DNA from 4 places in the Streptomyces sp. NBC_01525 genome. Region 4 is predicted to be linked to each of the others. Evidence: riboswitches for the same ligand, from Rfam matches in the RefSeq annotation. Region 4 holds a riboswitch; each other region holds the start of a gene.
The links. A riboswitch is a leader RNA that binds a small molecule or an ion and turns the genes downstream of it on or off. The one in region 4 is predicted to bind cobalamin.
Positions count from the first base shown of each region.

Region 1: linked by a shared signal. The riboswitch ahead of OG422_RS21320 (ribonucleoside-diphosphate reductase subunit alpha) and the one ahead of cobN (cobaltochelatase subunit CobN) in region 4 are both predicted to bind cobalamin.
Region 2: linked by a shared signal. The riboswitch ahead of OG422_RS08685 (prenyltransferase/squalene oxidase repeat-containing protein) and the one ahead of cobN (cobaltochelatase subunit CobN) in region 4 are both predicted to bind cobalamin.
Region 3: linked by a shared signal. The riboswitch ahead of metE (5-methyltetrahydropteroyltriglutamate--homocysteine S-methyltransferase) and the one ahead of cobN (cobaltochelatase subunit CobN) in region 4 are both predicted to bind cobalamin.

Region 1 covers NZ_CP109397.1:4,731,450-4,739,059, forward strand. The annotation lists gene def (peptide deformylase) at 1-440, shown strand, start outside; gene OG422_RS21315 (ribonucleotide-diphosphate reductase subunit beta) at 514-1,572, opposite strand; gene OG422_RS21320 (ribonucleoside-diphosphate reductase subunit alpha) at 1,572-3,998, opposite strand; cobalamin riboswitch at 4,164-4,329, opposite strand; gene mctP (monocarboxylate uptake permease MctP) at 4,503-6,167, opposite strand; gene OG422_RS21330 (DUF3311 domain-containing protein) at 6,167-6,427, opposite strand; gene OG422_RS21335 (GntR family transcriptional regulator) at 6,591-7,352, opposite strand.
Region 2 covers NZ_CP109397.1:1,945,826-1,953,435, reverse strand. The annotation lists gene OG422_RS08700 (ABC transporter ATP-binding protein) at 1-347, opposite strand, end outside; partial or broken gene OG422_RS08695 (CbiQ family ECF transporter T component) at 677-1,759, opposite strand; gene OG422_RS08690 (SCO2322 family protein) at 1,756-2,409, opposite strand; gene OG422_RS08685 (prenyltransferase/squalene oxidase repeat-containing protein) at 2,409-3,677, opposite strand; cobalamin riboswitch at 3,855-3,995, opposite strand; partial or broken gene OG422_RS08680 (MBL fold metallo-hydrolase) at 4,177-4,908, opposite strand; gene OG422_RS08675 (aldehyde dehydrogenase) at 5,164-6,615, shown strand; gene OG422_RS08670 (ferredoxin) at 6,615-6,851, shown strand; gene OG422_RS08665 (hypothetical protein) at 6,994-7,140, shown strand; gene OG422_RS08660 (phosphotransferase family protein) at 7,216-7,610, opposite strand, start outside.
Region 3 covers NZ_CP109397.1:6,570,171-6,577,780, forward strand. The annotation lists gene thiI (tRNA uracil 4-sulfurtransferase ThiI) at 1-863, opposite strand, end outside; gene OG422_RS28290 (hypothetical protein) at 875-1,060, opposite strand; gene metE (5-methyltetrahydropteroyltriglutamate--homocysteine S-methyltransferase) at 1,107-3,425, opposite strand; cobalamin riboswitch at 3,611-3,757, opposite strand; gene OG422_RS28300 (VOC family protein) at 4,083-4,451, opposite strand; gene OG422_RS28305 (LLM class flavin-dependent oxidoreductase) at 4,743-5,846, shown strand; gene OG422_RS28310 (FMN reductase) at 5,909-6,532, opposite strand; gene OG422_RS28315 (cyclopropane-fatty-acyl-phospholipid synthase family protein) at 6,763-7,506, opposite strand.
Region 4 covers NZ_CP109397.1:3,285,532-3,293,141, reverse strand. The annotation lists gene OG422_RS14720 (precorrin-8X methylmutase) at 1-77, opposite strand, end outside; gene cobG (precorrin-3B synthase) at 186-1,634, opposite strand; cobalamin riboswitch at 2,073-2,224, shown strand; gene cobN (cobaltochelatase subunit CobN) at 2,261-5,887, shown strand; gene OG422_RS14705 (tetratricopeptide repeat protein) at 6,093-6,626, opposite strand; partial or broken gene OG422_RS14700 (hypothetical protein) at 6,693-6,824, opposite strand.

The DNA.
Region 1 (7,610 bases), 1.4 Mb from region 4:
ACGACATGTTCGCCAGCCAGCGCACCGCCGAGGGCGTGGGCCTGGCCGCCAACCAGATCGGTGTGGACCTCAAGGTCTTCGTCTACGACTGCCCGGACGACAACGGCGTCCGCCACGTCGGCGCGGTCTGCAACCCCGTCCTCGACGAACTCCCGGCCGCCCGCCGGATGCTGGACGATTCCAACGAGGGCTGCCTGTCGGTGCCCGGCGCCTACGCCGAGCTGGCCCGCCCCGACTACGCCGTCGTCCGTGGCCAGGACGCCCAGGGCAACCCGATCTCCGTCGAGGGCACCGGCTACTTCGCGCGCTGCCTCCAGCACGAGACCGACCACCTCTACGGCTACCTCTACATCGACCGCCTCTCCAAGCGGGAGCGGAAGGGCGCGCTGAAGCAGATGGCCGAGCAGGAGCCGCGCTACCCCGTCGTCGCCAACGACTGACCGGCGCACCGGCCGAAAACGCCGAGCGGCCCGTGGACGGAATCCCGTCCACGGGCCGCTCGTGGTGTGTGTCCTAGAAGTCGTCGTCGAACGAGACCGAGCCCTCGACGGCGACCTGGTAGGCCGACGCCCGGCGCTCGAAGAAGTTCGTCAGCTCCTGGACGTTCTGCAGCTCCATGAAGGAGAACGGGTTCTCCGAGCCGAAGACCGGCGCGAAGCCCAGCCGCTGGAGCCGCTGGTCGGCGACGCACTGCAGGTACTCACGCATCGACGCGGTGTTCATGCCCGGCAGGCCCTCACCGCACAGGTCGTGCGCGAACTGCAGCTCCGCCTCGACGGCCTCCTTGAGCATCGCGACGACCTGCTGCTCCAGCTCCGCGTCGAAGAGCTCCGGCTCCTCGTTGCGGACGGTGTCGACGACCGAGAACGCGAAGTCCATGTGCATCGTCTCGTCGCGGAACACCCAGTTGGTGCCGGTGGCCAGACCGTGCAGCAGGCCGCGGGAGCGGAACCAGTACACGTAGGCGAACGCGCCGTAGAAGAACAGGCCCTCGATGCAGGCGGCGAAGCAGATGAGGTTGAGGAGGAAGCGGCGGCGGTCGGCCTGGGACTCCAGGCGGTCGATGGACTCGACGGAGTCCATCCACTTGAAGCAGAACTCCGCCTTCTCCCGGATGGACGGGATCTTCTCGACGGCGGCGAACGCGGCGGCGCGGTCGTCCGGGTCGGGCAGGTAGGTGTCGAGCAGCGTCAGATAGAACTGGACGTGCACGGCCTCCTCGAAGAGCTGACGGCTCAGATAGAGCCGCGCCTCGGGGGAGTTGATGTGCTTGTACAGCGTCAGCACCAGGTTGTTGGAGACGATCGAGTCACCGGTGGCGAAGAACGCCACCAGGCGGCCGATCAGGTGCTGCTCGCCCGGGGAGAGCTTGGCGAGGTCGGTGACGTCGGAGTGGAGGTCGACCTCCTCGACGGTCCAGGTGTTCTTGATCGCGTCGCGGTAGCGGTCGTAGAAGTCCGGGTACCGCATGGGCCGCAGGGTCAGCTCGAAGCCCGGGTCGAGGAGGTTCTTCGTGCCGGTGGTGGCGGTGTGGGCCGCGGCGGCGTTGGGGGTGAGGGTGGTGTCGGGCATTACTGGCAGGCCTCGCAGGACTCGGGGTTTTCCAGGGAGCAGGCGACCGCTTCGGGGTCGGTCACCGGCAGCTGAGCGGGGACGGCCGCGCGGGCGGACTGCGCGATCCGGGTCGCCGGACGCGAGCGCAGGTAGTACGTGGTCTTGATGCCGCGCTTCCAGGCGTAGGCGTACATCGAGCTGAGCTTGCCGATGGTCGGCGACGCCATGAAGAGGTTCAGCGACTGGCTCTGGTCGAGGTAGGGCGTGCGGGCCGCGGCCATGTCGATCAGCGCGCGCTGCGGGATCTCCCAGGCGGTGCGGTACAGCGCCCGGGTCTCCTCGGGGATCCAGGGGACGTCCTGGACCGAGCCGTTGGCGTCGCGCAGCGCGTCCCGGGTGCGGGCGTCCCACAGCCCCAGCGCCTTCAGCTCCTCGATCAGGTACGCGTTGACCTGGAGGAACTCGCCGGAGAGGGTTTCGCGCTTGAAGAGGTTGGAGACCTGCGGCTCGATGCACTCGTAGACGCCCGCGATGGAGGCGATCGTCGCGGTCGGGGCGATGGCCAGCAGCAGCGAGTTGCGCATACCGGTCTCGGCGACGCGGGCGCGCAGCGCGGCCCAGCGGTCCGCCCAGAGCGGTTCGGCGTCCGGGTAGTGGTCGGGGTGGAGCACCCCGCGGGCGGTACGGGTCGCCGACCACGCCTGGTGCGGGCCGTGCCGCTCGGCGAGGTCCGCGGACGCCTCGTAGGCGGCGAGCATGATCCGCTCGGAGATCCGGGTGGACAGCGCACGCGCCTCGGGCGAGTCGAACGGCAGCCGCAGCCGGAAGAAGACGTCCTGGAGGCCCATCAGGCCCAGACCCACCGGCCGCCAGCGGGAGTTGGAGGCCGCCGCCTGCTCGGTCGGGTAGAAGTTGATGTCCACCACGCGGTCGAGGAAGGTGACGGCGGTGCGGACGGTGGCGTCCAGCCGCTCCCAGTCCATCGCGTCCTCCCACCCGGCGGCGGGGTCGCCGAGGTGCGCCGCGAGGTTGACCGAACCGAGGTTGCAGACCGCGGTCTCGCCGTCGTCGGTGACCTCCAGGATCTCCGTGCAGAGGTTGGAGGAGTGGACGACCTTGCCGGGCTCGGCGGTCTGGTTGGCGGTGCGGTTGGCGTGGTCCTTGAAGGTCATCCAGCCGTTGCCGGTCTGCGCCAGGGTGCGCATCATCCGGGAGTACAGCACCCGCGCCGGGACCTGCTTGGTGGCGCGGCCCTCGGCCTCCGCCGTGCGGTACGCGGCGTCGAACTCGTCGCCCCACAGGTCGACCAGCTCCGGGGCGTCCGAGGGGGAGAACAGCGACCAGTCGGCGTCGGCCTCGACGCGGCGCATGAACTCGTCGGGGATCCAGTGCGCGATGTTGAGGTTGTGGGTGCGCCGCGCCTCCTCGCCGGTGTTGTCGCGCAACTCCAGGAACTCCTCGATGTCCGCGTGCCAGGTCTCCAGGTAGACGCAGGCGGCGCCCTTGCGACGCCCGCCCTGGTTGACCGCCGCGACCGAGGCGTCCAGGGTCCGCAGGAACGGCACGATGCCGTTGGAGTGCCCGTTGGTGCCGCGGATCAGCGAACCGCGGGCCCGGATACGGGAGTACGAGAGGCCGATGCCACCGGCGTGCTTGGAGAGCCGGGCGACCTGGTGGTAGCGGTCGTAGATCGAGTCCAGCTCGTCCAGCGGCGAGTCCAGCAGATAGCAGGACGACATCTGCGGGTGGCGGGTGCCGGAGTTGAAGAGGGTGGGGGAGGAGGGCAGGTACGACAGCGAGCTGGTCAGGCGGAACAGCTCGGCGACGTCGGCCAGCGCCCGCGCCGAGTCGTTCTCGGCCAGACCGCAGGCGACCCGGAGCAGGAAGTGCTGCGGGGTCTCGATGACCTGCCGGGTGGTGGGGTGGCGCAGCAGGTAGCGGGAGTGGACGGTGCGCAGCCCGAAGTAGCCGAACCGGTCGTCGGCGCCGTCGGCCAGCGCCCGGGTGACGAGGGCGTCCAGCTCCTCGGCGTGGGTGGCGACGAAAGCGGCGGTGGAGTCGGAGATCAGGCCCTCGCGGTGGCCGGCGGCGACCGACGCGGAGAACGAGACGGCGCCCTCGCGCGCGGCCTCCTCGGCGATGGCGAGGGTGAGCAGCCGCGCGGCGAGCTTGGAGTACTGAGGCTCGTCGCCGATCAGACCGGCGGCGGCGTCGATCGCCAGCTCCCGCAGCCCGGCCTCGTCGGAGCCGGGGTGGCGGCCGCGGAGCGCGGCGGCGGCGATCTTGCCGGGGTCGGTGGCCGTCAGGTCGGCGGTCAGCTCGGTCAGGGTGCGCAGCAGGGCGGTGCCGGGCGGGTCCTGGCCTGGGGCGTCGGCGGGGAACGTGGCCGTCTCAAGCGCTGCGGCCTCGGCGTCGGTCGCGGACTGCGGTGGCGCGGTGGTCACGTGGTGCTCTCCCTCACTCGGCGGGGGCCGGAGGGAGGCGCGACGGACGTCCACGGCGGGCGGCGGCGCCCGGCGGCACACAGGGGCGCTCGGGCGCGCGGAGGCCCGCGCGGCGTCCACCGGCCCATCCCTCGGGGCCCGGACATCTCGACGTCCGGACCAGGGCGGCGCGGACGTACCATCGGCAGGTCTTCGGACTCACGGGGCGCACGCCGATCAGGCGATATCGGGGGATATCTGCGCTCTCGTACACCATTGCGGGACAGTTCCGGACTCACACCGGATTCCCCTGCGGCGACAGCGAGGACGAGCATACATGTGGTGGTGGGCTCTTGGGTGCACCCCCATATCTAGTGCGGTGTGGTGAGGGATGGGTGGCTGTCAGTGGTCTCGGGTCGGCCGAGCCGTGCCACGACTGGGCGAGCGGGCCTTCGCCCCGAACAACAGGCCGCCGCGTCCCGGAAGGAACACGGCGGCCTGCGGGGAGAGGTCGCGTCCGCGACGTCAGCGGCCCGCCGGAACGTCCGCCGTCGCGGGCGGCAGATCCGGCGTGACGCCCTTGTCGCCGGCGTCCGCGGTGTAGTCGCCGGGGCTGGTCTCGTCGATGCCGTCGGGGGCCTTGAGTGCGCGCAGGACGACGGTCAGGACGACCGTCACCACGACGTTGAGGACGAACGCCGTCAGGCCGATGTAGCCGATCTGGCCGATGCCGGGGATCTCCGCGCTGGAGCCGCCGAAGTGGGCCTGCGTCGGGCTCGCCACGCCGTAGGCGGCGAGCGTGCCGTAGGCCATGCCGACCGCCCAGCCGGCCAGCAGCGCCCAGCGGTGGAACCACCGGGTGAACAGGCCGCCGACCAGCGACGGCATCGTCTGGAGGATCCAGATGCCGCCCAGCAGCTGGAAGTTGATCGCCACGGTCTTGTCCATGCTGAGCACGAAGACCAGCGCGCCGACCTTCACCAGCAGCGACACCAGCTTGGCGACCTTGTGCTCCTGCTCGGGCGTGGCGCCGGGCCGCAGGAAGTCCTTGTAGACGTTGCGGGTGAAGAGGTTCGCCGCGGCGATGGACATGATCGCGGCGGGCACCAGCGCGCCGATGCCGATCGCGGCGAACGCCACGCCCGAGAACCAGCTCGGGAACATGTCCTCGAAGAGCTGCGGGATGGCGAGTTGGGCGTTGCCGTGGGTCTCCGTGCCCGCCTTGATCGCCATGAAGCCGAGCAGCGCGAGGAAGCCCAGCATCAGCGAGTACAGCGGCAGGATCGTGGTGTTGCGGCGGATCACATTGCGGCTGCGGGAGGAGAGCGTCGCGGTGATCGAGTGCGGATACATGAACAGCGCGAGCGCCGAGCCGAGCGCCAACGTGGCGTACGCCCACTGGCTGTTCGGGCCGCTCGCCAGCTCACCGCGCGGTTTGCCGGTCGGGCCCGGTTCGGCGAACGCCTTGCCCGCCGCGTGGAAGATCGCGTCGAAACCGCCGAGCTTGATCGGGATGTAGATGATCGCGACGGCGATGACCAGGTAGATCAGCCCGTCCTTGACGAACGCGATCAGCGCCGGGGCGCGCAGCCCCGAGGAGTAGGTGTACGCGGCGAGCACCGCGAACGCGATCAGCAGCGGCAGGTCCTTGACGAACCAGTTGGTGTTCTCGCCGCCGCCGACGCCCATCACGTCCAGGACCGCCTGGATGCCGACGAGTTGGAGGGCGATGTACGGCATCGTCGCCAGGATGCCGGTCAGTGCGACGGCCAGCGACAGGCCCTTCGAGCCGAAGCGCCCGCGCACGAAGTCGGAGGTGGTGACGTAGCCGTGCTTGTGCGAGACGGACCAGAGGCGGGGCAGGAAGGTGAAGATCATCGGGTACACGAGGATCGTGTACGGCACGGCGAAGAAGCCGGACGCGCCCGCCGCGTAGATCGCCGCCGGGACGGCCACGAAGGTGTACGCGGTGTAGAGGTCGCCGCCGAGCAGGAACCACGTCACCCAGGTGCCGAAACTCCGGCCGCCCAGCCCCCATTCGTCGAGGCTGGCGGACTGCTCGGCCTTGCGCCAGCGGGCCGCGAGGAAGCCCATGACGGTGACGGCGATGAAGAAGAGGACGAAGACGGTGAGGGCGACGCCGTTGACGCCGTCGGTGCCGGATACGGCGAGCGCGGAGGAGGGGAGCATCACGTGGCCGCACCGCCCTTACGGGCGCGGTTCTCCCGCTGGACCAGCTTGTACGCGATCATCGTCAGCGCCGTGGAGATCAGCACCCACAGCATCTGGTACCAGTAGAAGAACGGGATGCCGATGAGCGTCGGCTCGATCTTCGCGTACGAACCCACCCAGAGCATCGCCACGAACGGAGCGATCAGGCACAGTCCGGCCACCACACGTGTCGGTGTGACGACCTGTCTGGAAGTGGGTGTTCCGTCGTGCTCTGTCATGGCGGCTCCGTCCCTGGCGCTCTCCTGCGATGGGCTGGAAATCTATGGCAGGGCCGCGTCAGCCGTCACTAGGTGTCCGCATATCGGTACGGCAACGGCGGCCATCGGAGCGTCCCTTGGGGCGCGCGGGAGGCCGCCGTGCGCCCGTCGGACGCCGCGTACGTCACTCCACCGGGCGGCTCAGCCGGGCGACGAACTTGTAGCGGTCGCCGCGGTAGACCGAGCGGACCCACTCCACCGGACGGCCCTGTGCATCGCGCGAATGGCGGGAGAGCATCAGCATCGGCAGACCGACATCCGCACCGAGCAGCCCGGCCTCGCGGGGCGTGGCCAGCGACGTCTCGATGGTCTCCTCCGCCTCGGCGAGCCGCACGTCGTACACCTCGGCCAGCGCGGTGTAGAGCGAGGTGTACTTGACGAGGTTGCGACGCAGCGCGGGGAAGCGCTTGGCGGACAGATGGGTGATCTCGATGGCCATCGGCTCACCGCTGGCCAGCCGCAGCCGCTCGATGCGCAGCACCCGCCCGCCGGTGGCGATGTCCAGCAGCCCGGCCAGCCGGTCGTCGGCGGTGACATAGCCGATGTCCAGCAACTGGGAGGCGGGCTCCAGACCCTGGGCGCGCATGTCCTCGGTGTACGAGGTGAGTTGCAGTGCCTGGGAGACCTTCGGCTTGGCGACGAAGGTGCCCTTGCCCTGGATGCGCTCCAGCCGCCCCTCGACCACCAGCTCCTGGAGGGCCTGGCGGACCGTGGTGCGGGAGGTGTCGAACTCCGCGGCCAGCGCCCGCTCCGGCGGCACCGGTGTGCCCGGCGGCAGCGTTTCGGTGATCTCCAGCAAGTGCCTTTTGAGGCGGTAATACTTGGGTACGCGGGCGCTGCGTGTGGCCGTCGTGCCGTTCTCCGTGCTGCCCCCGTCGGTCTGCATGACCCGCCCTTCCGCCCTGTGTTCCGCTGCCGTCACCGGCTCCTCCGTACCTTGCGCCTCACATCGTGGCACGGGCGTGGTCGCCGGGCCCTTCCGAGGGCCCGCACCCGGCAGATGTCGGTCCGGTAACGGAGCCGACAGCGACTCTTATACACCCTTGACACCCCAAAAGGTCTAGGCCAAGCTGCGGGGCACTGGTCTAAACCATTAAAGACCGCACCCGGCCTCTAGGGGAGAGCGCAATGAAGCGTGGGCTCA
Region 2 (7,610 bases), 1.3 Mb from region 4:
TCCGGCGCCAGGCCCAGCGACTCCATGCCGTACGCCAACTCGTCCTCGACGGTGTCGGTGACGAACCGGTCCAGCGGGTCCTGGCCCACCGTGCCGACGACGTCGGCGAGTTCGCGCGGGGCGTGGGTACGGGTGTCCCGCCCGGCGACGGTGACGCGGCCGCGGAGCGTGCCGCCGGTGAAGTGCGGCACCAGCCCGCACACCGCGTTCAGCAGTGTCGACTTACCGACACCGGAGGGGCCGACGAGAAGACACAGCTCCCCCTCGGCGACGGTCAGGTCGACCCCCTGCACGGCGGGCGCCGACGCCTCGCCGTAGGTGACCGAAACCTGCTCGAACCGGATCATTGGGCGCGCTCCTTCGTGGGGCGTGTGGGGGAAGGGGGCCGGCCATGGGCGGCGGGCTGCGCGTCGCGGACGGGGCGCGCCCCGGGGCCGGGACGCTCCCGGTCGGCGGGCGTCCGGCCGACGAACCGGTCCAGGCCGACGCCCGGCCCCGCGCCGACGGCCCGCTCCCCGCGTACGGGGCGCGCTCGGTCGGCGGGCGCCCGGCCGGTGATCCGGTCCCTGCCGACGCCGGGCCCCGCGCCGACGGCCCGCCCCCCGCGGACGGCCCGCTCCCGGCCCCCACCATCCGGCCCCGCCCCGGGACCGTCACCGCCCGCGCCCCGCCCGGCCGCATCCGCCGGACGCGGCGCCACCCACGCCGGGACCAGCCCGACGAGGACGGACAGCGCGGGCCACAGCGGCAGCCGCGGCGCGGTCAGCGGTACCGCCGACGGGTGCAGCGCCTCGGGGGCGTAGCCGCCCGCCGCGATCAACAACGCCGCCACCGCCACGCCCGAACCCGCCACCAGCCAGGCCCGCACGCCCCACCGCTCGGGCCGGTACCGGGTCCGCACTGAGCGGCGGCCGCCGAGCCACAGCCCGGCCAGCGCCGCCGCCAGGCCCGCGATCAGCAGCGGCAGCCCGAGACCCGCGCCCGCCTGCGCCAGCAGGCCGTACGTCCCGGCACACACGCCCAGCAGCCCGCCGAGCGTCAGCGCCGCCGTGGTCCGCCGCACCGCGCGCGGCACCTCGGCCCGGCGCCCGTACCCCCGCGCGTCCATCGCCCCGGCCAGCGCCACCGAACGCTCCAACGCGCCCTCCAACACCGGCAGCCCCACCTGGAGCAGCGCCACGAACCCGCGGTCCGGGCGGCCCCGCAGCCGCCGCGCCGCCCGCAGCCGCTGCACATCGGCGACCAGATGCGGCGCGAACGTCATCGCCACGACCACCGCGACCCCCGCCTCGTACAGCGCCCCCGGCAGCGACTTCAGCAGCCGCGCCGGGCTCGCCAGGGCGTTCGCGGCGCCCACACAGATCAGCAGGGTGGCGAGCTTCAGCCCGTCGTAGAGGGCGAAGACCATGCCCTCCGCGGTGACCCGGCCGCCCACCCGGACGCCCTGCGCCCAGTCGGGCAGCGGCAGTTCCGGCAGCGTCACCAGGGTGTGCGTCCCCGGCACCGGCGACCCCAGGACGAACGCGAACACCAGCCGGATGCCCAGCACCAGCAGCCCCAGCTTCACGAACGCGCCGTACGACCGGGCCCACGGCGCATCCGTCCGCCGCGCCGCCACGACAAACCCGGCCACCGCGATCAGCAGCCCCAGCAGCAACGGATTGGTCGTCCGCGACGCCGCCGCGGCCAGCCCCAGCGCCCACAGCCACCAGGCGCCCGCGTGCAGCGCCGTACTCCGGGTGGCCTGCGGCGCCCTCATCCGCGACGGCGACGGGCCTGCCACACCGCCGCCGCCCCCAGCACCACGACCGCCGCGCCGCCACCGAGCAGCCCCGCCGACGGTCCGCCGTCGCCGTCCGCCCCGGCCGAAGGCTTCCCCGGCGCCTTCGGCTCGGACGTACCCGAACCGCTCACCTGCTCCGCGCACCCCGCCTCCGGATACCCGGCGACCCCGCACAACAGCCCCTGCGCGTCGTACCGCAGCGGCTTCGCCACCGCGGCCAGCGCCTCACCGGCCGACGCGTCCTCGGGCACCCGCGCGCACGCCGTCCGCTCCCGCGGCGGCCGCTCACCGTCCGGCGCGTCCGCCGCCGACCCGAAGTCGACGACGACGCCGACCCGCTTCGTCCCGGACTTCTGCGGCGTACCGGAGCACAGCTTCCCGAAATCGGCCGCCGCCCGCGGCCGGTCCACCGCCGACGACTCCGCGCTGACCGTGAACCGGAAACCGGCCACCGCACCGTCCGCGGGCCGCAGCGTCGCCGGGCCCTGCGTCGCGTACGCCCACGTGCCGCCCGCGCCGTCCCAGAACGACCAGTACCGGTACCCCTGCGCCTGCGCCGGGCCCGCGCCCAGCGCCGTCACCGCTCCGGCCAGCGCCAGCGCACCGGCCCACCGCGACCGCCGCATCACTGCCCGCGCTTCCGGCGGCCGCTCAGCAGGAACCCGATACCGGCACCCGCGGCGAGCCCCACCGGCACCAGCCACCACGCGCTGATCGAGCCGGTGCCCTTCTCCTTCGGCACCGCCTTCTCCGCGGCGGCGGACGGCTTCGGGCCCGTCGCGTTCAGCGCGGCCACCAGATCCGTACCGCCGAAGTCCCGCGGGTCGGTGCCCGTGGCGTGCGCCGCCAGCACCAGCTGCGCGTACGCCGCCGGACCGGCCTGCTTCGCCCACGCCGGGCCGTTCTTCTCCAGCCACGCCAGCGGCTTGGCCGCCGCCGCGCCGTGCCCGCCGGCGGCCAGCGCCACCACCGCGTCCGCGGTGTTCCCGACATCCGGCTGCGGCTCGGCGCCCGGCATCGCCGACATCAGATGCTGCCCGTGCGCGTCCATCTCCTTCACCAGGTACGCGCTCGCGCCCGACGCGGCGGACCGCAGCGCGGCCGCATCCGCACCGGTCGGCTCCTTCTTCCCGCCGCAGTCCGGCGCGGCCACCGGGGTGTCGGCGTCCTTGCCCGCCGCCGGGACGACGAAGCCCTTGCCGAGCGCGCCGGTCGCCGCGGCGGCCGAGGCATCCGCGTTCGCCGCCGCGCCCTTGAGCTGGAAGGTGAACGCACCGCGCTCGGCGGGCTTCACCGCGCACCCGAGCCGGAACGTCAGCAGCCCCTCGTACGGCGTGTGCCCCTTCGGCGACGTGACCTTCGCCGGGTCCTCGCCCGCCGCGGCCAGCGCGCCGATGACCACCGCGGTGGAGTTGGCGTCGCTGGGTGACCCCGGCATCGACGGCCAGCCGCCGTCGTCGTTCTGCACCGACGTCAGCCAGTGCACCGCCTTGTCCACCGCCTGGCCGTGCCCGCCGAGCGCCGCCAGCGCCTGCACCGCCGCGCCCGTCTGGTTGGTGTCCCGCATCGTCGACGCGCCGCACGCCTTCGCGGTGTCGGCGCGGTACGCGGTGAACGCGCCGTCGGCGCACTGCTGGCCGGTCAGCCAGTCCACGGCCGTGGCGGCGGGCTTGACCTGCACGGTGTGCTGGGCGAGCAGCGCCAGCGACTGCCGCCACACGCCGTCGTACTGCGGGTCACCGGAGCCGTACAGGCCCGCGGGCAGCTTCTTGGGGGACGGCGCCGGAGTGGCGAACGCGGCGGGCGCGGTCGCCGCGACCGGCACGAGCGCCGCGGCGCACACCACGGCGGCGCGGCGCACCAGGGCGGCGCGGGAAGGGGCCAGGGGGGCCATCGTCGGTGCCTCTCAGTCAGGTCGCTCGGAGCGCTCGGGGCGTCGCGGGGCGGACGGCCGCGCTCGGCCCTCCACCCGCACGACGGCCGGGGCCGTACGCGGTGGCACCGGGCTCAGCTCCGTATACCTCGACGGTGCCGCCACCGGTCCGGCCGCCGCACGCGGCCCGCCGGTGGCGGGAGCCTGTCGCGCCCCATCGGGTGTTCCGGCTCGTGCGGACCGCGCCCACGGCGCACGTCCGCCCTGACGGTTGCGGGTCAGCGCCGGAATTTCACCGGCTTCCCCCGATCGGGCACGGATGGAGTTGTCCGCACATTTTAGCGGTCGCCCCGCTACGCCCACCCGGCGCCGGGGCGGCGGCCACCGCGGTACGAAGGCAGGCGCGGCCCGACGGTCACCGCCGTACGGCCGCCACCGGGGCGCGACGGCCACCCGGCCCCGGCGCCACCGGGGTGCGACGGCCCCGCCGAGACTTGTCGGCCGCCCCGTGCCGTACGCCTCACACCGCCCGGTACGTCACCGGATCCGACCCCGGCACCGCCTCCGCCCGGCCCAGCGTCATCAGCCGCCGCAGATGCGCCTCGGCCTCCGCCACCGCGATGTTCCGCGAGGCGTACGGGATCCGCTCCCAGGGACGGTTCCACTCCATCGCCACCGTCAGCTGCCACAGCGTCAGCGGCTCCGCGAGCAGCCGTACCGGACCGCCGAGCCGCGCCTCGTGGTGATCGAGCAGCGCACGGGCCCGCCCCGCCGCGTCGGTGAACGCATGCTGATGGGCGGGCAGCACCTCCGCCGGGGCGAGCCGCGCGACCCGCTCCAGCGACGCGAGGTAATCCCCCAGCGGGTCGGTGGGCGCCTCGCCCGGCCCCTCGTACACACCGATGTGCGGGCTGACCCCCGGCAGCAGATGATCACCGGAGAACAGTCGCCCGAACCCGGCGCCCGGCGCCCGCCCCGGGTGCGCCTCCTCCAGATGCAGACAGACATGGCCGGGCGTGTGCCCCGGCGTCCAGACGGCACGCAGCCGACGGCCGGGCAGCTCCAGCAGCTCACCCGGGGCGATGTGCCGGTCCGGCACCGCCGCCCGCTGACCCGGCAGCTCCCCGCCGCCCGTCAACGGCGCGAGATGCTCCTCGGGCGCCCCGGCGGCGGCCAGCTTCGCGGCCAGCCGCGCCCGCCACGCGGCGGGCCGCGCCGCCCGGGTGCGCCGGACGACATCGGCGTCCACGGAGGCCCGGTCGCGAAGGCGGCGACGGCGCGGGCCCCGCCGCCGGTTCCCGGAGGCCCTGTGGACTCCTGCTCCGGGAGGTGGTATCAGTTCAACGACCCATAACTGACGTGCCGTCAGAATTGCTTCGGTGTCGCTCCGCCCCCCGGCGGACGGCCCGGGACGGCGCCGGACACGCGCGACGCGCAGGCAGTTGACGGAAGTTCCCGCCCCGCCCCGGACGCCGGGCGGGGCGGCCGACCGCGGGAGGCGGCAGCCATGAGCGACCTCGTCGAACACGGCAAGCTCTACATAGGCGGTGAACTCGTCGACCCCGCCGGACCCGACACCCTCGACGTGATCTCCCCGCACACCGAACAGCTCATCGGCCGCGTCCCGCACGCCACCCGCGCCGACGTCGACCGCGCCGTCACCGCCGCCCGCACCTCCTTCGACTCCGGCGTCTGGGCCGACACTCCGCTGGAGGAGCGGATCGCGGTGGTCACCCGCATCAAGGACGCCTTCGCCGTCCGCAGCGAGGAGATCGCCAAGGTCATCAGCGCCGAGAACGGCACCCCCTACACCTCCGGCGTGATGGTCCAGGCGCTCGCCGCGATGCTGGTGTGGGACGCCGCGCTGACCGTGGCCCGCGACTTCCCGTTCGAAGAACGCCGCGACGGTCTCCTCGGCCCGCTGCTCATCCGCCGCGAGCCCGCCGGAGTCGTCGCCGCGGTCGTCCCCTGGAACGTCCCGCAGTTCACCGCCGCCGCCAAACTCGCCCCCGCCCTCCTCGCCGGATGCTCCGTCGTCCTCAAGGTCTCGCCCGAGACGCCGCTCGACGCGTACCTCCTCGCCGACATCGCGACGGAGGCGGGCCTGCCGCCGGGCGTCCTGTCGATCCTGCCCGCCGACCGCGAGGTCAGCGAATACCTCGTCGGGCACCCCGGCGTCGACAAGGTGTCGTTCACCGGCTCCGTCGCCGCCGGGAAACGCGTCATGGAGGTCGCCGCCCGCAACCTCAGCCGCGTCACCCTGGAACTGGGCGGCAAATCCGCCGCGGTGATCCTGCCCGACGCCGACCTGGACGCGGCGGTCGCCGGGATCACCCCGTTCGCCTGGATGATCAACGGCCAGGCGTGCGTCGCCCAGACCCGCATCCTCGCCCCGCGCTCCCGCTACGACGAGATCGCCGAACGGTTCGCCGCCGCCGCGGGCGCCCTGACCGTCGGCGACCCCCTCGACCCCGCCACCGAACTGGGCCCCCTCGTCACCCGCCGCCAGCAACAACGCTCCCTCGACTACATCGCCCTCGGACAACAGGAGGGCGCCAAGATCCTCGCCGGCGGCGGCGTCCCGTCCGACCGGCCCACCGGCTGGTACGTCGAACCCACCCTCTTCGGCGACGTCACCCCCGCCATGCGCATCGCCCGCGAGGAAATCTTCGGCCCGGTGATCTGCCTGCTCCCGTACGAGGACGAGGCGGAGGCGGTACGCATCGCCAACGACTCGGAGTACGGCCTGTCCGGCTCGGTGTGGACCGCCGACACCGGCCACGGCATCGACCTCGCCCGCCGCGTCCGCACCGGCACCTACTCCGTGAACACCTTCAGCATCGACATGCTCGGACCGTTCGGCGGCTACAAGAACTCCGGCATCGGCCGCGAGTTCGGCCCCGAAGGGTTCGGCGAATACCTGGAGCACAAGATGATCCACCTCCCGGCGGGTGCGTGATGGGCGACCGCTGGCAGGTGACGGTGGACCGCGGCGTCTGCATCGGCTCCGGCATGTGCGCCGCCACCGCCCCGGACCACTTCCGCCTCGACAGCGCCCGGCAGTCCCATCCGGTGAACCCGGAAACGGACGCGGCGGAACCTGTCCTCGCGGCAGCTGAGGGGTGTCAGGTGGAGGCGATTGTTCTTGCGCTCACGGGGAGTGGGGAGGTGGTGTTTCCGCCGAGGGAGGAATGAGGGGCTATTTGGGGCTGGAGGCGGGGGAGGGGTGAGTTCTGGGGCGTGGGGCGGAAGCGTTAACGACTCCTAACAAAAGGAGGTTTCCGGACCTCGGGAATGACGATGTGTCAGTTCTCGTCCGGGCGTGTATCGCTGGGTCGTGGAAGGAGCAATCGCGCTGCTGCACTGGTTCCGCCGCCTGCGTACCCGCTGGGAGATCCGCGACGACATCCACCACGCGTTCGTCACCCTCGACTGCGCTGTCATCTGCTGGCGACGACTGCGCACCGTACTTTGTCGAGAGTAAGGGCGGGCGATCAGCCCAGGGGATGGCCTGCTCGATGCGTCAGAGCGCATTCGTAGCAGTCAGGCCCGCGCAGCCTCACATCCGGGATCTCAGCACGTCGACCTCACAGCCCGGCGCGAACGGGTCGAAGCCGTGCTCGATCAGCCAGCGAACTGCCAGCAGGCTTCGCAACGACCACCACGCGTGGATCACGTCGAGGTCGATGTCGGTGCCATAGCCGGTGAGGACGTCGTCGAGGTGCTCCTCGTGTCCGAGCGTGAAGGTGGCGAGGTCGTACAGGGCATCACCCTGGCCCGCCTCGGACCAGTCGATGATGCCCGTGACCTCGTCGCCGTCGACGAAGACGTGCGCGATCTGCAGGTCGCCGTGCGTGAACGCCGGAGTCCACGGCCGGAGTGCGGCCTCGGCGACTTGGCGGTTGTGGGTGACCAGGTCAGCGGGCAGGAGGCCGTTCGTCACGAGCAACTCGC
Region 3 (7,610 bases), 3.3 Mb from region 4:
ACCATCAGCCGCCGCTGCGCGACGACCTGGAGCCGCCCCGCGCCCGCCACCGCGAGCTGCTTCTGCGCCGGGCCGAGCGCGACGACATGGAGCGCACCCGGCGGCTGACTGCGATTCAGCTCACGGGCCAGCGCATACGCCTTGTACACGGACGCGGCGTTGGTGTACGGCGCCCCGCTGAAGTGGACGAAGTCACAGGCCAGACCGCGCCGCATGGCGCGGTGTGCGGCCACCGGCGAGTCGTACCCGCCGGACAGCAGCACCAGCGCCCGCCCACTCGAACCGACCGGCAGGCCGCTCAGCCCCCGGTGGCGTTCCCACGACAGATAGGTCTCCCGGTGATCGATCTCCACCGAGAGGGTGACGCCGGGCGTCGTCAGATCGACGGGCAGACCCACCACCGCCTCCTGGATCCGCGCCCCCAGATGCACCGCCATCTCCGACGACGTCAGCGGAAACCGTTTGTCCCGCCGCCGCACCCGTACCGCGAAACTGCGCACCCGCCGTTCCGCACAGACCACGCGCAGCGCCTCGACGGCCGTCGCGGTGACGTCCTCCATGGTCGACGGCGTCCGCACGGCCGGTTCGACGCAGTGGAACCCGACGACCCGCCGGGCCCGTTCCACCAACGCCTCCAGTGGCACCTCACCGCCCACCACGGTGATGTTCTGCGCGCCCTTGATCCAGGTGGAGCCGCCGATCCCGCGCAGCGCGATCCGCAGATTGTCGTGCAGCCGCTCGATGAACCGGTGACGGTTCCGCCCCTTGAGGAAGACCTCGCCATGCTTGAGCAGCACACAGGGACCGCCGGCCGAAGCGGTGGAAGTGTCCCGGGGAGCGGGGACACGGGGGTTGCCGGTCATTGGTGAACCTCTCACATTTCCCAGTCGTCGTCGGCGGTGTCCTCCGCCCCGCCCATGACGGTGGATGAGCCGGAGCCGGAGGAGAACTCATCATTCTCGTCCGCGCCCGGCGACACCGCCGCCAGGATCTCCGGACCGGCCTCCGTCCGCGCGCCGCCGGGCCGGGCCGGACGGCGTGATCTCCACGGATGACCCACCGGGGCCGGGACCCTGCAAGCGCCCCGGCCCCGTACGAGCGTCCCGTCACGACGTGGGCAACTCACCCCGCACCGTACGGGCCGCCGCCACCAGGTTCTCCAGAGACGCCCGGGTCTCCGCCCAGCCGCGGGTCTTCAGGCCGCAGTCGGGGTTGACCCACAGGCGTTCGGCGGGGATGGCCTTCAGGGCGGTTCGCAGCAGGGCCGTGGTCTCCCCGGCACTCGGTACGCGCGGCGAGTGGATGTCGTACACGCCGGGGCCGGCCTCGCGCAGGTAGCCGTGGGCGGCCAGTTCGCGGGCCACCTGCATATGGGAGCGGGCCGCCTCCAGGCTGATGACGTCGGCGTCCAGATCGTCGATGGCCTGCACGATGTCGCCGAACTCCGCGTAGCACATGTGCGTATGGATCTGGGTGCCCGGACGGACTCCGCCCGTGGTCAGGCGGAACGCCTCCGTGGCCCAGGACAGGTACGCGGCGTGGTCGGCGGCGCGCAGCGGCAGGGTCTCGCGCAGCGCCGGTTCGTCGACCTGGATCACCGGCGTACCGGCCGCCTCCAGGTCCCCGACCTCGTCGCGCAGCGCCAGTGCGACCTGGCGCGCGGTGGCGCCGAGCGGCTGGTCGTCACGGACGAACGACCAGGCCAGCATGGTCACCGGCCCGGTCAGCATCCCCTTGACGGGCCGCTCGGTGCAGGACTGCGCGTACGTCGTCCAGCGCACCGTCATCGGCTCCGGGCGGGAGATGTCCCCGGCGAGGATCGGCGGCCGGACATAGCGGGTGCCGTACGACTGGACCCAGCCGTGCTGCGTGGCGAGGTAGCCGGTGAGCTGCTCGGCGAAGTACTGGACCATGTCGTTGCGTTCGGGCTCGCCGTGCACCAGGACGTCCAGCCCGGCCTTCTCCTGGAAGGCCAGCGCCTCGCGGATCTCGCTCCGGATCCGCTCCTCGTACCCGGCGGTGTCGATCCGCCCGGCCCGCAGATCGGCCCGCGCGGTGCGCAACTCGGTGGTCTGCGGGAACGAGCCGATGGTCGTCGTCGGCAGCAGCGGCAGCCCCAGGTGGGCGCGTTGGGCGGCGGTCCGCTCGCCGTACGGCTGGGAGCGGCGGGCGTCCGCGTCGGTGACGGCGGCGGCGTGGGCGCGGACCGCCGGGTCGTGGGTGAGGCGGGAGTTCGCCCGGGAGGCCAGGTCGGCCCTGTTGGCGGCCAGTTCGGCGGCGATCGCGCCGGTGCCGCGGGCCAGGCCCTGGGCGAGGGTGACGATCTCGGTGGCCTTCTGCCGGGCGAAGGCGAGCCAGCGCAGGATCTGCGGGTCGATGTCGCGTTCGGCGGTGGTGTCGAGGGGGACGTGCAGGAGGGAGCAGGAGGCCGCGACGTCGACCCGGTCGGCCAGCCCCAGCAGCGTGCCGAGAGTGGTGAGCGACGCGGTCAGGTCGTTGACCCAGATGTTGCGGCCGTTGACGACACCGGCCACCAGCCGCTTGCCGGGCAGCCCGCCGACGGCGGCGAGCGCGTCGACGTGGGCGGCGGCGGATTCGGTGAAGTCCAGCGCCAGCCCGTCCACCGGCGCCTTCGCCAGCACCGGCAGCGCGTCGCCGAGACGGTCGAAGTAGGAGGCGACGAGCAGTTTCGGCCGGTCGGTGAGGGCGCCCAGCTCACGGTAGGCGCGGGCGGCGGCGTTCAGCTCGGCAGGCGTACGGTCCTGCACCAGCGCGGGCTCGTCCAGCTGCACCCACCCGGCACCGGCGGCCCGCAGATCGGCCAGCACCTCGGCGTAGACGGGCAGCAACCGGTCCAGCAGCGTCAGCGGGTCGAAGTCCGAGGCGACCCCGGGCGCGGGCTTCGCCAGCAGGAGGTAGGTGACCGGGCCGACCAGTACCGGACGGGCCGTCAGCCCGAGCGCCAGGGCCTCCGTCAGCTCGCCCACCTGCTTGCCGGAGTCGGCCGCGAACACCGTGTCAGGCCCCAACTCGGGCACCAGATAGTGGTAGTTGGTGTCGAACCACTTGGTCATCTCCAGCGGCGCGACGTCCTGCGTCCCGCGCGCCATGGCGAAGTAACCATCGAGCCGGTCGGCGGCGACGGCCTCGCGGTGACGCCGGGGGATCGCGCCCACCATGACGGTGGTGTCCAAGACGTGGTCGTAGTACGAGAAGTCGCCGGTCGGGACCTCGCCGATACCGGCGTCGGCCAGCTGCCGCCAGTGGGTGCGGCGCAGGTCGGCGGCGGTGGCGCGCAGCGTGTCGGCGGTGACGCGGCCCTTCCAGTACCCCTCGATCGCCTTCTTCAGTTCCCGGTTCTGCCCCTGACGGGGGTAGCCGTACACGGTGGCCCGTGCTGCCGCTGCCGCGGACTCGGTGGTCACGGAGATCTCCTTCGCGAGATGAATCCCTGAGATCCCGGCGACGGGACGGAGCGCGAAGGGGTGACGAACCGGACGGCGCGGCCCCGCGCGACGCGGCGCGGTCTCCGTCCGATATGTGTACGCCGACCCGCCCACGAGGTCACCGGGATGTCCGGGCACACAGGGCGCGCACCCGGGCAGTTGGCAGGTCTTCGGACTCGCGGGCACGTCCTCCGGGGGAGGACACCTACTGGCCGTCGCTTCCCGGGCCCCATGGACCCAGTGCGTATGACGGCGGTCGTTCCCGCTCACCGCTGCGGGGCAGTCCCGGATTCCCACCGGGTTCCCTCTTACGACGACCCGCCTGGCGGACGGGGCGAACCAGCTGCACGCGCCACCCTACGGTCCGGCCGGCGCCGCGGCGGCGGTCCGTCCGTCATCCGGACGGTGAGGTGAGCCACGCGGCGCGCCCGCATGAATCGGACGAGGGCGGGAAACGCGGCACGCGCCTGCTGCCCCGCCACCGATGAGCGGCCGCCGGTCCCTCAACCGGCGGCACGGACCGGGCCCCTCAGCCCGCTCCGCCGGGTCGGTGCGGCCCGGCCTGTGCGGCCCGGGCCGGTCGGAGATGGCTGGTCCGCCCGGCCCGGTCGGCGACGCCTCGTCCGTCCGGTCCGGTCAGTGCCGCCCGGTGTCGATGACGCAGAAGCGGTTGCCCTCGGGATCTGCGAGGACGAGGAAATCCGCGTCGTCCGCCGCGAGGTCCCACGCCACCCGCCGGGCACCCAGGCCCACCAGCCGTTCGACCTCGGCGGCCTGGTCGGCGGCGTCCCCGGCGTACAGGTCCAGATGGACCCGCGGACGCTCCTGGACCGGCGTCACGCTGCGGCCGAGTGCCACCTGCACGCCGTGCCCGGCGGCCGGTACGAGGACCACCCAGTCGTCCTCGATCTCCTCGCGCGGGACGTATCCCAGCGCCTCACCCCAGAACGCCGCCGCCCGCCGCACGTCCGAGACCCCCAGCACCACGGAACCCACTGTCAGCATGGGCCGATTCTGACGCACCGCACGGCGCGTGGGGCGGGATCGGTGGAACGGGCGGAAAGCGGTCCCCGCCGGGCCAGGCGGGCGCCACACCCCGCACACACCACCCGATCTGTCCACTCCGCTCCGAAATGTCGCCCGGTGGGGTGGCGTGGCACCCTGGCTGTGGCGCGGGCGCGGCGACACCGGAGGCAGGAATCGGCTGCCCCGGAGACCGGAGCGGCCGGCCGTCCCACACGACCGGGGCGGACGCCCGGCCGCACCCTGAGCATGCAACCGAACGAGGCGGTCACCATGGAGTTCGGCATCTTCACCGTCGGCGATGTGACGGCCGACCCGACCACCGGCCGTACGCCGAGCGAGCACGAGCGCATCAAGGCCACGCTCGCCATCGCGGCGAAAGCGGAGGAGGTCGGTCTGGACGTGTTCGCCACCGGCGAGCACCACAATCCGCCGTTCGTGCCGTCGTCGCCCACCACCCTCCTCGGATACCTGACGGCCCGCACAGACCGGCTCGTCCTGTCCACCTCCACGACGCTGATCACCACCAACGACCCCGTGAAGATCGCCGAGGACTTCGCCTACCTCCAGCATCTCGCCGACGGCCGCGTCGACCTGATGCTGGGCCGCGGCAACACCGGCCCCGTCTACCCGTGGTTCGGCCAGGACATCCGCCAGGGCATCCCGCTCGCCATCGAGAACTACGCGCTGCTGCACCGGCTCTGGCGGGAGGACGTCGTCGACTGGGAGGGCACGTTCCGCAGCCCGCTCCAGGGCTTCACTGCCACGCCCCGGCCCCTGGACGGCGTCCCCCCGTTCGTCTGGCACGGCTCGATCCGCTCCCCGGAGATCGCGGAACAAGCCGCGTACTACGGCGACGGCTTCTTCCACAACAACATCTTCTGGCCCATGTCCCACACCCGGCGGATGATCCGCCTCTACCGGCAGCGCTTCGCCCACCACGGCCACGGCACCCCCGAACAGGCCATCGTCGGCCTCGGCGGCCAGGTGTTCATGCGTGCCAACTCCCAGGACGCGGTACGCGAGTTCCGCCCGTACTTCGACAACGCGCCCGTCTACGGGCACGGGCCGTCCCTGGAGGAGTTCACCGAGCAGACGCCGCTGACCGTCGGCTCGCCGCAGCAGGTCATCGAGCGGACCCTCGGCTTCCGCGACGCCGTCGGCGACTACCAGCGCCAGCTGTTCCTGATGGACCACGCCGGACTGCCGCTGAAGACCGTCCTGGAACAGCTCGACCTGCTCGGCGGCGAGGTCGTCCCCGTCCTCCGCAAGGAATTCGCGGCCCTCCGCCCGGCCGGAGTACCCGCCTCCGCACCCCCGCACCCGGCGGTCGCCGCCCGGGAGGCGGCCCCCGGCATCGACACGGACGCCACCTAGCAGAAACGGATGCGCCGCCCGGTCCCGTCGTGCGACGTACGACGGGGACCGGGCGGCCGGTGTCAGGAAGCTGCCCCGCCGCCCAGCAGCTGTTCCATCGGTACGACGTCCTCGAACTCGTCGCGCCTGACCCGCGCCCCGCAGCCCTGGACCAGCCGGGCGTAGTCCGCCGCTGCGGCCTTGACCCGGTCCCGCAGCGACGCGCCCTGCTGGGCGTTGTCCGAGCCGAAGTCGCTGGTCGCGGCGTAGACGCCCCGGGGGGAGACGACGGCGTGCAGATAGGAGAACATCGGCCGCATCGCGTGCTCCAGCACCAGGGAGTGCCGCTCCGTACCGCCGGTGGCGGCCATGAGCACCGGCATGTCGGACAGCGTCCCCTCCGGCAGCACGTCGAAGAAGGACTTGAACAGTCCGCTGAACGAGGCGTTGAAGGCGGGCGTCACCGCGATCACGCCGTCGGCCCGTGCCACCGTCTCGAACGCCTCCTCCAGCGGGCCGGTGGGGAACCCGGACAGCATCGCGTCCGTGATCGCCCGGCCCAGCGGCCGCAACTCCACGAACGACGAGTCGACGCGCTGCCCCTGGTTCTCCAGCGCCGTGCGCACCGCGGCCTCAAGCCGGTCGGCCAGGAGCCGGGTCGAGGACGGCTCCCGCAGGCCCCCGCTGATGATCGCCAAATTCGTCATCGCGTCACGATCCTCCGTCCCGGCGGCGTCGCCCCGAGCCCGCGCCGCACCACGCGACCGCCCACGGACGCGTCCCTTCACACCGATCCGTCCGGCACCCCGACCCGTCCGGCGCCTTGTCCCCTCAGGCTACGGTCCACCGCCGCACCCGGCAGGTTCACGGCCACCGGCCCGTACCGGCGAGGACCGCTCGTCGCCGTTACGGGCCGGTGGCCGTGCCTCCCGTCGTCTCAGAGACCGTCCGGGGTCGGGCGCAGGACCAGCGTGAGGAAACCCCAGGTGTCCCGGTAGACGCGCAGCCACTCGGAGCGGCGGGTGGCCGCGGTGGTCAGCGCCTGCGTGCTGTCGGGATCGGCGGGGTGATCCAGTGCCCAGGCGGCCAGCGAACCCCAGCACGCCCATTCGTAGGCGTCCAGCTCCTGACGGCTGCTGATGTGCCCGTGTACGGGCGTCCACCCGTCGGCGGCGACGCGGTCCATGGTGGTCGCGAGGTCGGCGAAGTCCCTGAGCATGTCGATGGTCTCCTGGGACGGCGTGCGCTCCCAGAATCCGTCACCGATCACCACGCGGCCGTCCGGGGCCAGATGCTTGCGCGCCGCGGCGAGGGTGGGCAACAGCCCACCGAAGGCGTGCGCCGCCCCGACGCTCAGCACCAGGTCGAACGGCTCCGCGGACGCGAACTCCGCGGCCGGCCGGTGGTGCAGCGTGAGACGTTCCTCGATGCCCCGCTCCCGCGCCGCCTCCCGGGCCTGCGTCAGCGCGTCCTCGGAGACATCCACCCCCTCGGCCCGCAGCCCCGGCCGCGCCTCCAGGGCCCGCAGCAGCCATTCCCCACCACCACACCCGAGGTCGAGCACCCGCTCGTCACCCCGCGGAAGCGCACACTCCAGCAACTGGTGCACGGAAGCGTCGTCGAGCGGTGACTTGATCGGATGCCCGGCGTGGGCGATCCGGGAAATCTGTTCACGATTCATCGGGGCAGCTTGCCAAGGGGAGGTGGGCGGCGCATCTCCATTCTTACGTGGGGATCTCGGTCGGGCGGTCGGTGAGGCGCCACGCTGCCGGGCGGCCGACCGCC
Region 4 (7,610 bases):
GCGAGGTCCGCCTCGGCGCGGATGGTGGCAAAGGACTGGCGGTAGATCGCCGCCCCGTCCTTCTCGTAGTCGAACACGGTGCCCTCGGTGTGGTGGGTTGGTGATGGGTCGTCGCTGGTGGGGTGCTGCATAGGGGTGGGGTACGCGCTAACGGGGCCGGGGCCCGGGGCGCGGCCCGGTGGCGGTCACGGCGTGGTGCCGGGAGCCGCCGGGGGCATCCCGGGCGCGAGGGCGTCCGCGGCCTGCCGCACGGTGGCGCCCGCCGCGAGCGGCTCGGGTGGCGCCCCCGGCCGGACCACGGTCACGTCGTAGCCGCCGTCGGTCGCCAGGACGTCGATCCAGGTGCCGTGCGGGTGGCCGCAGCGGCGGGCGCAGCCGGACCACTGCACCGGCAGCGCGGTGGCGCGCCCCAGGGCCGCCGCCACGGCGGACGCGTCGGCCCGTACGTCGGTCAGGGACTTGGCGCACCCGGGGCGTCCGGTGCAGGCGCCGAGCCGGTGCCAGGGCGAGTCCGGGTCGGTGACCAGGCCCGCGTCCGCGCACTCCCGCAGCCGGGCGGCGGCCACCGGCGCGGACAGTCCGGGGACGAGAACGCCGCGCCACGGGGTCAGGCGGAGCGTGCCGTCCCCCTCGGTGGCGGTACGGGCCAGGAGGCGCCACTGCGCGCCGGTCAGCCGCCCCAGCGGCGCCGGGACGCTCAGCGCGCGGTGCCCGTCGGGGCCTTCGACGAGGCCGGGTGCCGGGGCGGGCGCGCCGCGCTCCGGCCGGGCCGGGACATCGCCGGGCGGCAGGTACACGGCGGGAATCCCGTCGGCGCGCAGCCGCTCGCCGACGGCGCGCACGGTCGGCGCCGCGCCCCCTGGCAGATCCCGGAACCGCCAGGCGCCGCTGCCGCTCGCGTCGACGGCGTCGAGGAAGACCCGGGCGGCGGCGAGCGCGGCCCGGGGGGCGTGGGCGGCGGGGATCCGCAGGGCCGGCCCGACACCGTCGTTGGGGCTGTCGGGGCTGTCGGGGCTGTCGGGGCTGTTGGAGTTGTCGGGGCCGCCGAGGAAGAGGAGAGCGGGCGCCCCCTGTTCTGCGACTTCTGCGACTTCTCCGTCTGCTGCGTCCACTGCGGCTTCTGCGACCAAGGTCACATCCCCGCCGAGGCCCGCCACATCGCCCCGGCCGTCGTCCAGGACGAAGAGGAAACGGCCCGAAAGCCGCGCCGTCCACTCCTGCCCGCAGAGCAGTTCGTCCAGCTCACGGGCCCACCGCCGCACGTCGGCGGGGGCGCGGCCGTCGATTCCGGCGAGCGGTGAGGCGATGAGGTTGCGGACGCGCTCATGGCGTACGGAGGGCAGTAGTCCGGCGTCGGCCAGCAGGGCGGCCAGGTCGCCGCCGCAGTCGTCGCCGAGGCCGCGCAACTCCACGTTCCCGCGCGAGGTGAGGGAGAGTCCCCCGTCCCCGAACCGCTCCGCCGCGTCCGCCAACGCCATTGCCTGACGTGCCGTCAACTCCCCGGCGGGCACCCGTACGCGGGCCAGCGCACCGTCCGCCGCCGCGTGCAGCCGCAGCGCTCCCGGGCAGGCGTCACCGTGCTCGCGCAGCGGTGGCTGGGCCCCGGGGGGCCGGTTCGAGGGGGAGGGCGGCATGGCCGCGAGCATACCGACGTCGTCCCGGGCGGCGACGGTGAGCCGGACCACGTACGGACTACGTACGGGCCACGTACGGGCCACCGGGCGGGGCGCCCGCGATCCCGTACGGGCACCCCGGAGGGGGCCGCGCGGCAACCCGTACGGCCACCCCGTAGGGACCCTGCGCGAAGCGCCGGCGGGACCCGGTGCGCACCCTGGACGGACCCCGTGAGGGAAACCCGGACGGCCCGTACAAGCCAGATATCGGACCCGTGAGGGAAACCCGGACGGCCCGTACAAGCCAGGTGCCGGACCCCGTACGGGCCTTGCACGCACCCCCGTACGGGCACCCCGTAGGGGGCCAGGGCCCCGGCCCCGCCCGCCACCGCTCCCCGGCCTCCGCCCGCCACCCGCTCTCCCCGACCCCAAGCCCCCCTCCCCCACCAGCGCATCAGCCCTTACCATTCACTCCGGTGGGTCGTCCGGCCCGCCGACGCCGGAGACGGCGACATGGGAGGAAGCCCGGTGAGAGTCCGGCGCGGTCCCGCCACTGTGAGCCCGGCAGCTGCCGGGTGAGTCAGGAACTCCCGCCGTCCAACGAACCACCCGGGGCGCGGATACCCCGAGGAAGGCTCTGCGCTCGCATGCTTCTGCTGCTGTCGACCTCCGACACCGATCTCCTCAGCGCCCGCGCCGCCGGCGGCCCCGTGCCGTTCCGGCTCGCCAACCCAGCCCGGCTCGACCTCGCCGAACTCCCCGCGCTGCTCGACGGCGTCGACCTCGTCGTGGTCCGCCTCCTCGGCGGCATCCGCGCCTGGGAGGAGGGCCTGAACCTCCTCCTCGCCGAGGGCCAGCACCGCCCCGTCGTCGTCCTCACCGGCGAACAGGCCCCCGACGCCCAGCTGATGGAGGCGTCCACCGTCCCGGTCGGCACCGCCGCCGAGGCGCACGCCTACCTCGCGCACGGCGGGCCCGAGAACCTCGGCCGCCTCGCCCGTTTCCTCTCCGACACCGTCCTGCTGACCGGTCACGGCTTCGCACCGCCGCAGCCCGCGCCGACCTGGGGCGAGCTGGAGCGGCCCACGGCCCGTAAGGACATCGACGGCCCGCTCATCCCGGTGCTCTACTACCGCGCCCACCACATGAGCGGCAACACCGGCTTCGTCGACGCGCTGTGCACCAAGATCGAGGAGGCCGGGGGCCGCCCGCTGCCGCTCTTCGTCGCCTCGCTGCGGGCGCCCGAGCCGGAGCTGATCGACGCGCTGCGCCCGGCCGACGCCCTCGTCACCACCGTCCTCGCGGCGGGCGGCACCAAGCCCGCCGAGGCGTCCGCCGGCGGCGACGACGAGTCCTGGGACGCGGGCGCGCTCGCCGCCCTGGACGTGCCGATCCTTCAGGCACTCTGCCTGACAGGTAACCGCGCCGCCTGGGAGGAGAGCGACGAGGGCCTCTCCCCGCTGGACGCCGCCACCCAGATCGCGGTCCCCGAGTTCGACGGCCGCCTGATCACCGTCCCGTTCTCCTTCAAGGAGATCGACGAGGACGGCCTGCCGACGTACGCCGCCGACCCCGAGCGCGCCGCCCGCGTCGCCGGGATCGCCGTCCGCCACGCCCGCCTGCGCCACATCCCGGCCCAGGACAAGAAGCTGGCGCTGGTCCTCTCCGCGTACCCCACCAAGCACTCCCGCATCGGCAACGCCGTCGGCCTCGACACCCCCGCCTCCGCCGTCGCCCTCCTGCGCCGCCTGCGCGAAGAGGGCTACGACTTCGGCGACGAGGACGTACCCGGCCTGGCATCGGGCGACGGCGACGAGCTGATCTACGCCCTCATCGAGGCGGGCGGCCACGACCAGGAGTGGCTGACGGAGGAACAGCTCGCCCGTAACCCCGTCCGCATCCCCGCCGCCGACTACAAGCGCTGGTACGCCACGCTCCCGCAGGTGCTGCGCGACGCCGTCGAGGAGCACTGGGGCCCGCCGCCCGGCGAGATGTTCCTCGACCGCAGCCACGCGGACAAGCTGGGCCGCGACCCGGAGGGCGACATCGTCCTCGCCGCCCTGCGCCGCGGCAATCTGCTGATCCTCATCCAGCCGCCGCGCGGCTTCGGCGAGAACCCGATCGCGATCTACCACGACCCCGATCTGCCGCCGTCCCACCACTACCTGGCCGCCTACCGCTGGATCGCGGCCTCCGCCGACGACGGCGGCTTCGGCGCCGACGCGATGATCCACCTCGGCAAGCACGGCAACCTGGAGTGGCTGCCCGGCAAGAACGCGGGCCTCTCCGCCGCCTGCGGCCCGGACGCCGCCCTCGGCGATCTCCCCCTCATCTACCCGTTCCTCGTCAACGACCCCGGCGAGGGCACCCAGGCCAAGCGCCGCGTCCACGCCACCCTCGTCGACCACCTCGTCCCGCCGATGGCGCGCGCCGACTCGTACGGCGACATCGCCCGCCTGGAACAACTCCTCGACGAGTACGCGCAGATCAGCGCCATGGACCCGGCGAAGCTCCCGGCGATCCGCGCCCAGATCTGGACCCTCATCCAGGCCGCCAGGCTCGACCACGACCTCGGCCTTGCGGACCGCCCCGACGACGACGGCTTCGACGACTTCCTGCTGCACGTCGACGGCTGGCTCTGCGAGGTCAAGGACGCCCAGATCCGCGACGGTCTGCACGTCCTGGGCGCCGCCCCGGCCGGCGAGGCCCGCGTCAACCTCGTCCTCGCGATCCTCCGCGCCCGGCAGATCTGGGGCGGTACGTCCGCGCTGCCCGGTCTGCGGGAGGCGCTGGGCCTGGACGAATCCGCCGCGACCCGCACCGCCGCCGACGATGCGGAGGAGCGCGCCCGCGCCCTCGTCCAGGCGATGGAGGACGCCGACTGGGCGCCGTCCGCCGTGGCCGAGGTGGCCGCCGGGCAGCCGGAGCAGGTTGCCGCGATCCTCGACTTCGCCGCCCGCGAGGTCGTCCCGCGGCTGACCGCCACCACCGCCGAGATCGACCACGCCGTCCACGCCCTGAACGGCGGCTTCGTCCCCGCGGGCCCGTCCGGCTCCCCGCTCCGCGGCCTGGTGAACGTCCTGCCGACCGGCCGCAACTTCTACTCCGTCGACCCGAAGGCCGTCCCGTCCCGCCTCGCCTGGGAGACCGGCCAGGCGCTCGCCGACTCCCTCCTGGAGCGCTACCGCTCCGACAACGGCGAATGGCCCACCTCCGTCGGCCTCTCCCTCTGGGGCACCAGCGCCATGCGCACCTCCGGGGACGATGTCGCCGAGGCCCTCGCGCTGCTCGGCGTCCGCCCCGTCTGGGACGACGCCTCCCGCCGCGTCACCGGCCTGGAGCCGATCGCCCTGGAGGAGCTGGGCCGCCCCCGCATCGACGTCACCCTCCGCATCTCCGGCTTCTTCCGCGACGCGTTCCCGCACGTCATCGGCCTGCTGGACGACGCGGTACGGCTCGCGGCGGGCCTCGACGAGCCCGCGTCCGACAACCACATCCGCGCCCACGCCCAGGCCGACCTCGCCGCCCACGGCGACGAACGCCGCGCCACCACCCGTATCTTCGGCTCCCGCCCCGGTACGTACGGCGCGGGCCTGCTCCAGCTCATCGACTCCCGCGACTGGCGCACCGACGCCGACCTCGCCGAGGTCTACACCGTCTGGGGCGGCTACGCGTACGGCCGCGGCCTGGAGGGCCGCCCGGCCCGCGACGAGATGGAGACCGCGTACAAGCGCATCGCCGTCGCCGCGAAGAACACCGACACCCGCGAACACGACATCGCCGACTCCGACGACTACTTCCAGTACCACGGCGGCATGGTCGCCACCGTCAAGGCACTCAAGGGCACGGCCCCCGAGGCGTACATCGGCGACTCCACCCGCCCCGAGACGGTCCGCACCCGCTCCCTCGTCGAGGAGACGTCCCGCGTCTTCCGCGCCCGCGTCGTCAACCCCCGCTGGATCGAGGCGATGCGCCGCCACGGCTACAAGGGCGCCTTCGAACTGGCCGCGACCGTCGACTACCTCTTCGGCTACGACGCGACCACCGGCGTCGTCGCCGACTGGATGTACGACAAGCTCGCCCAGACCTACGTCCTCGACCCCGAAAACCGCGCCTTCCTCCAGGAAGCCAACCCCTGGGCCCTCCACGGCATCGCCGAACGCCTCCTGGAGGCCGAGTCCCGCGGCATGTGGGAGAAGCCTGATGCGGAGACGCTGGCTGCGCTGCGGGAGGCGTTTTTGGAGACGGAGGGGGAGCTGGAGGGGGAGGAGTGAGGCTCCGCTCCGTTCGGTGAGGGGGAGCGGTCAGGAAGGCTCCCTGTTAGTTTGCTGGCTACGGGGTGGCCTTCAGGAATGCTCCCCGCTGGTTTCGCCGCCACGGCCCGTTCCACCTGCGAGGGGTGGCGCGGGCCGCGGGCTGGCCGAGCGGCTGTTGGTTGAAGTCGCTGCCGTTGGCCACGAGCGATCGTCGGGTCAGCTCTCAGATACTGCTTTGCCCGCGTCGATATTCATCCAAGAGTTCCTGAGCCTCAAGTGTCCAGGGATGCTCTGGCCCCAGAACTCTGGTGCGGCCTTCAACGAGTTTCTCTGCATGGACGATTGCCTTCGCGTGCTGGCCGAGTTCAGCCAAGATCTTGCTCAGGCTGTGTCGTGCACTCAATGTGACCGGATAGTCATGGCCAAAGCGCTGTGCGTATCCCGTGAAGGCCGCTTGGGCGTGAGGAAGCGCATCCATTGCTCTTCCCGCTTTCCGGAGGATGAATGCGTAGTTGAGCACTGTTCCCAGCGTCATCGAGTTATCCCCTCCGAATTTTCGATAATGGTCTGCAACCAGGTTTGAGCCGGCTGCGACATCTTCTGGCCCTGTGAAAATGTGCAGGAGGAATGTTCGTGCGCGGAGTGTGAGGGTGTGGTCGGGCCCGAATACGCGGGCGCGCCCTTCGATCGCCCGGCGGGCAAGTGCGACGGCTTCTCTCTCTTGATTGAGATTGAAAAGCGAATTGGCTAGATGCAAGCAGGCCGCCAGGGTGTCCGGAGCCTCTGGACCCAGGGCATGTTCACAATCGTTGAGCAACTGACGGTGGAGAGCCTCGGAATCCTCGAGCTGTCCAAGTCGGAAAAGGGCACGCCCCACTCGTTGGCGCAGCCTGATGGTGAGGACATTGTCCTTTCCGAGTCTGGGAGTGATGAGTTCCACGGCCTCGGTGCTCAGGGCGAGTGCTGAGTCGTAGTCGGCAGAGCGGTGGATGGCCGTGGCGAGCCGCTGCGGCTTCTATTGTCGATTGGCTGGCTGCCCAGTTGACCGCTCTGTGCAGGAGGGCGATCACGTGCGGCGCGAGCAGGTTCACATGCGGTTCCTGCGCTCCACGGTCGGGTACCTCCGGCAGGGCCGCGAGGAGGAGGCGGGCCGCTATGGCGCTGAGTTGTTCTCGTTTGTCGGCGGGGATGGTGCGGGCGACGCTGTCGAGGAGGACTCCATGGGTGCGCAGGCAGCGAACTTCGCGGTAGACGATCTCGGTGAGGGAGTGGTCGAGGAGCCCGCGCAGCGCTGTTTCCACTCGGGATGCGGGCAGTTCTGGGAGTAGTTCAGCGCCGGAGAGGATCGACAGGGGCAGCGGATCGTTGGCCCAACATGCGAGAAGGCGCAGAAGCTGGCCGACTTCAGGCAGTCCTTGGGCGGTGAGGGCGTCGAGGGAGAGTTGCCAGGTGCTGCTGAGCAGGTGGCGGGCGTCGCCGCCGACGGCGGTGGCACCTTGGTCGATGAGTTCGATGGGGTCGAGACCGGTACCGCTGTCGAGCCGGCGCCGGTAGTCGGCGAGGCTCCAGGGATCGATGACCTGGTGGGCGAGGAATCCGCCGGCGAGGGTGAGCGCAAGAGGCAGACGACCGAGGCGGTCGGCGACCTCTACGGCGTCCTCGATCGAACCCGCATGAGGCGCCAGGTCTCGGAGAACAAGAGCGGCCTCTTCACGCGGGAGTACGCCGAACTGGAGAAGGT